One region of the Streptomyces sp. NPDC050759 genome, then DNA from elsewhere that is predicted to be linked to it. Evidence: riboswitches for the same ligand, from Rfam matches in the RefSeq annotation. Region 1 holds a riboswitch; the other holds the start of a gene.
What was found. Region 1 has a riboswitch for glycine ahead of gcvP (aminomethyl-transferring glycine dehydrogenase). Riboswitches for the same ligand answer to the same signal wherever they lie in the genome.
Positions count from the first base shown of each region.

Region 2: it holds a riboswitch for glycine, as region 1 does, so the genes downstream of both, gcvT (glycine cleavage system aminomethyltransferase GcvT) here and gcvP (aminomethyl-transferring glycine dehydrogenase) in region 1, are expected to answer to the same signal.

Region 1 is NZ_JBITGI010000006.1:9,925-12,118, reverse strand. It holds gene gcvP (aminomethyl-transferring glycine dehydrogenase) at 1-952, opposite strand, end outside; glycine riboswitch at 1,129-1,224, opposite strand; gene ACIBJB_RS19415 (PRC-barrel domain-containing protein) at 1,348-1,725, shown strand; gene ACIBJB_RS19410 (DNA polymerase IV) at 1,641-2,194, opposite strand, start outside.
Region 2 is NZ_JBITGI010000011.1:331,056-333,249, forward strand. It holds gene ACIBJB_RS30425 (enhanced serine sensitivity protein SseB) at 1-161, opposite strand, end outside; gene ACIBJB_RS30430 (AAA family ATPase) at 253-930, opposite strand; glycine riboswitch at 1,100-1,196, shown strand; gene gcvT (glycine cleavage system aminomethyltransferase GcvT) at 1,355-2,194, shown strand, end outside.

The DNA of each region.
Region 1 (2,194 bases):
TGTTCCCGTCGGCGTCCACGGACACACCGACGAGCCGCCCGGGCAGGCTCCTCGCGAACTTCTCGCGTACGGCCATGTAGCCGGCGTGTGGCCCGCCGAACCCCATCGGCACACCGAACCGCTGCGTGGTACCGACCGCGATGTCCGCCCCGAGCTCACCCGGCGCCTTCAGCAGGGTCAGCGCGAGCAGATCGGCGGCCACGGTCACGAGCGCGCCGAGCTCGTGAGCCTGGTCGATGAGCGGCTTGATGTCGCGTACGGCCCCGGAGGCGCCGGGGTACTGGACGAGCACCCCGTTGATCTCGCGTCCCGCGACCTCGGCCGGGATCCCGTCGCCGAGGTCGGCGACGACGACCTCCAGACCGGTCGGCTCGGCCCGGGTCTCGATCACGGCGATGGTCTGCGGCAGTGTGTCGGCGTCGACGAGGAAGAGCCCCTTCTTGTTCTTCCCCATGCGGCGGGACAGAGCCATGGCCTCGGCCGCCGCGGTCCCCTCGTCGAGCAGCGAGGCGCCGGAGGTCGGCAGCCCGGTGAGGTCGGCGACCATGGTCTGGAAGTTGAGCAGAGCCTCGAGGCGTCCCTGCGAGATCTCCGGCTGGTACGGCGTGTAGGCGGTGTACCAGGCCGGGTTCTCCATGACGTTGCGCAGGATGACGGGCGGCGTGAAGGTGCCGTAGTAACCGAGCCCGATCATGGAATCGAGCACCTGGTTCCGGTCGGCCAGCGACCGCAGCTCGGCCAGCACCTCGGCCTCGGTGCGCCCGCCCGGCAGCTCCAGGGCATCGGCGTTCTTGATCACATCCGGCACCGCGGCGGCGGTGAGCTCGTCGAGCGAGCCGTAGCCGACCTGCGCGAGCATCTTGGCCCGTGCCTCATGATCAGGACCGATGTGACGCTGCTCGAAGGGAATGCCCTGTTCGAGCTCGGAGAGCGGAATGCGATGGGCGGTCATTGCGGAGGCCTCCTGGTCTGACGCGACCTGCGAGGGGTACCCCGGCGCGGGTACCCCGACGGCCTCCCCCTCTGTCATCTCAACCTGAGAGCTTCACCGGGCCGCCCGAGGGCCGCCGGCTTGCACCGTCGGTGAGAGCGGAAGCTGTCGACACCCGCTCTGCTTTCCAGAGTGACCTCGTCCGCGCGGTACGTGAGCCTGAGAGATTCCGGGGAGGATTTGCTCCTTCGGCGCCTCCGATGGTGTCTGGAGGACTCTCCCGCGCGGGGTCAGCAGCCGCTGGCAAGCCTACCAGCGAGGCCACCGCACGAGTCTTCGAGTGGCCGCACACCCCGATGTGCTCTTTCGTAGTGCTTACGACCGCTTCGGATGAGTTGCGACCAAGTGGAGGGCCCGTGCAGACCGACATCGATCCGCGCAACCTGATCGGCCGCAAGGCGTTCGACCGCAACGGCACCAAGATCGGCACCGTCGACGAGGTCTACCTCGACGACGCGACCGGCGTGCCGGAGTGGGCTGCCATACGCACCGGCCTGTTCTCCCGGGACGCCTTCGTCCCCCTGGGGCCGAGCGAACTGGTCGACGGCACCCTGCACGTCCCCTTCGACCGCGCCCTCATCAAAGACGCCCCCGACTTCGGCGTAGGCCGCCACCTCTCCCCCGACCAGGAACTCCAGCTCTACCACCACTACGGTCTCGACGTGGCCGCACCGCCCGCGCTCCCGGACCGGGACTTCGGGAAGCTGGCGGGCACGGAGGACGCGGGGGCCTGAGCGCCCGGCACATCCTGTGTCACGGGTGGTGAGTGGGAATCCAACGCCTCCACCAGGGGCAACGGCTCAGCGGGCTCCAGCGCGGGATCCTCGACGAGAAAGGTCCGTACCCGTCCCGGCTCCGATGCCGGCGTCTCGAACCGCACGGTCACCCGCCCCAGCCCGCTCCCCTGGACCCACCCATGCCCGTACTCGGCATGGCGCACATCATGCCCGGCGACCCACCGCCGCTCGACAGCCGCCGTCACCTCGGGCACGGCCGCATCGTCGACCTCCTCCTCGGCCGTCGACTCCACCCGCTCCCCCGCGGCCTGGGCGAACAGATCCTCCTGCGTGAAGTCGGCGAGTCCGCTCACCCCCACCCCCAGCAACCGCACACCCCCCGTCGAGTCCACACCTTCCAGCAACCGCAGGGCAGCCTCCCGCACGACCGCCGGGTCATCGGTGGGCCCCCGCAAGGTCTCGGACC
Region 2 (2,194 bases), on a different contig from region 1:
CTGCGGCCGAGCACCTCGATGATCCGGCCGCCCGCCGAGGGCATGCCGAGGGAGGCCGAGAGCACCTCCTCCAGCTCGTTGCCGGGCCATCCGCCGTGCGGATGAGGGTGCGGGTGTGCCGGTGCCGGAAAGTCCGCGGGAAGATCCGCCGGGAAGTCCATCTGTCTGACCGCCTGCTGTGAACCTACTGATGTGGCTGAAAGGCTAGCGGGTACGGCGGAAAGGTGGCCCGGTCCGGGAAACCCGCCCGCCTCAGCCCGTGAAGCCGATCCGCCGCAGCACGTCCGCGGCGTCCCGGTCGATCAGCACCGCCGAACCGCAGCCCTGGGGCAGATCACCGCGCTCCACGGCACGGATCAGCCGGGCGGCCGCGCCCCGGTGCCGCAGGAAGGCGTACCGCGAGACGCCCCGGCCGCGCTCGCGCTGGCCCTCCAGCGCGGTGTCCGCCGTGACGTCGAGCAGCAGCAGATGCAGGGTGCCGCCCCGGCGCCGGGCCTCGCGGGCCAGCCAGCCGCGCACCCAGGCCTGGGTCCCGCAGTCGTGGACCACGACTCCCTCGCCGGAGCGCAGGGCGCCGCGCAGCCCGGCGTAGTGCGCGAGCCGGACCAGCGGGCGGTAGACGGCGTACGGCAGTAAGCGGGACAGCCGGCCGTCCCAGCGGTCACGGGTGTCCTGGGAGTCGATCCGGATCCCGCCCACCGCACGCCTCATCAGCGTGGACTTGCCGCTGCCGGGCAGGCCGGTGATGACGACGAGGTCCTTGGGGCCGAAGAGCAGGGCGTGCGGGCTGCGGCCCGCGCGGTCCCGCAGGTCGCGGACGACCGGGGCGGCGTGGCATGCGCCGCGGAGCTCGACGGCCGGGGCCGCGGGCTGGTCCGGCAGCGCGATGCCCGAGGTCGTCGCGTACGCCGTGGTCCTGTCCACCGTCATCGTCCTCCTCCGGGGTCGGGGTCTCCCTCCCCACCGAGCGTAAAGAGAAGGTAATGGACGATCTCTCTCTTTTCTGTAGTCGTACCGCCACAAGCCGGTTACAGACGCCGCCCTGCCGGACGCGTGCGCGGCGTGCAATGATGGCCGCGCCAACTGCATACCGGCCGCTTGAATCCGCGCGGGAGAGTCCTGGGTACGTGTACCCGGGCGCCGAAGGAGCAAGTCCCTCCCTTGAATCTCTCAGGCCCCGTTACCGCGCGGGCGAGGCACATCTGAAAAGCGGGCCGCCCACTCGAGGGCGGCTCCACCCACGGTGCAAGCCCGGATCATTTCGTGATCAGGGCGAACCTCTCAGGTTCCGATGACAGATGGGGAGGAACGCCCTCGCCCGTCATGCCTTGGATCCTTGGGAGACGACCGTCCGATGAGCAGTACCGAACCCCGTCGTACCGCGCTCGATGCCCTGCACCGCTCGCTGGGCGCGACCATGACCGACTTCGCCGGCTGGGACATGCCCCTGCGCTACGGCTCCGAGCGCGACGAGCACAACGCCGTGCGGACGAGGGCCGGGCTCTTCGACCTCTCCCACATGGGCGAGATCACGGTGACCGGGCCGCAGGCGGCCGAGCTGCTGAACTTCGCCCTCGTCGGCAACATCGCCTCCGTGGGTGTCGGCCGCGCCCGCTACACCATGATCTGCCAGGCCGACGGCGGCATCCTCGACGACCTGATCGTCTACCGGCTCGCGGAGACCGAGTACCTGGTGGTCGCCAACGCCTCCAACGCCCAGGTCGTGCTGGACGCGCTGACCGAGCGCGCGGCCGGCTTCGACGCCGAGGTGCGCGACGACCGGGACGCCTACGCGCTGATCGCCGTACAGGGGCCTCAGGCGCAGGGGGTCCTCGCCTCCCTGACCGACGCCGACCTCGACGGCCTGAAGTACTACGCCGGTCTGCCCGGCACGGTCGCCGGGGCGCCCGCGCTGATCGCCCGCACCGGGTACACCGGCGAGGACGGCTTCGAGCTGTTCGTGGCGCCGGAGCACGCGGTCGAGCTGTGGCAGGCGCTGACCAAGGCGGGCGAGGGCGTCGGGCTCGTCCCCTGCGGGCTGTCCTGCCGGGACACGCTGCGCCTGGAGGCGGGCATGCCGCTGTACGGGCACGAGCTCTCGCGGGAGCTGACGCCCTTCGACGCCGGGCTCGGGCGGGTCGTGAAGTTCGAGAAGGAGGGGGACTTCGTCGGGCGGGAGGCGCTGGCCGAGGCG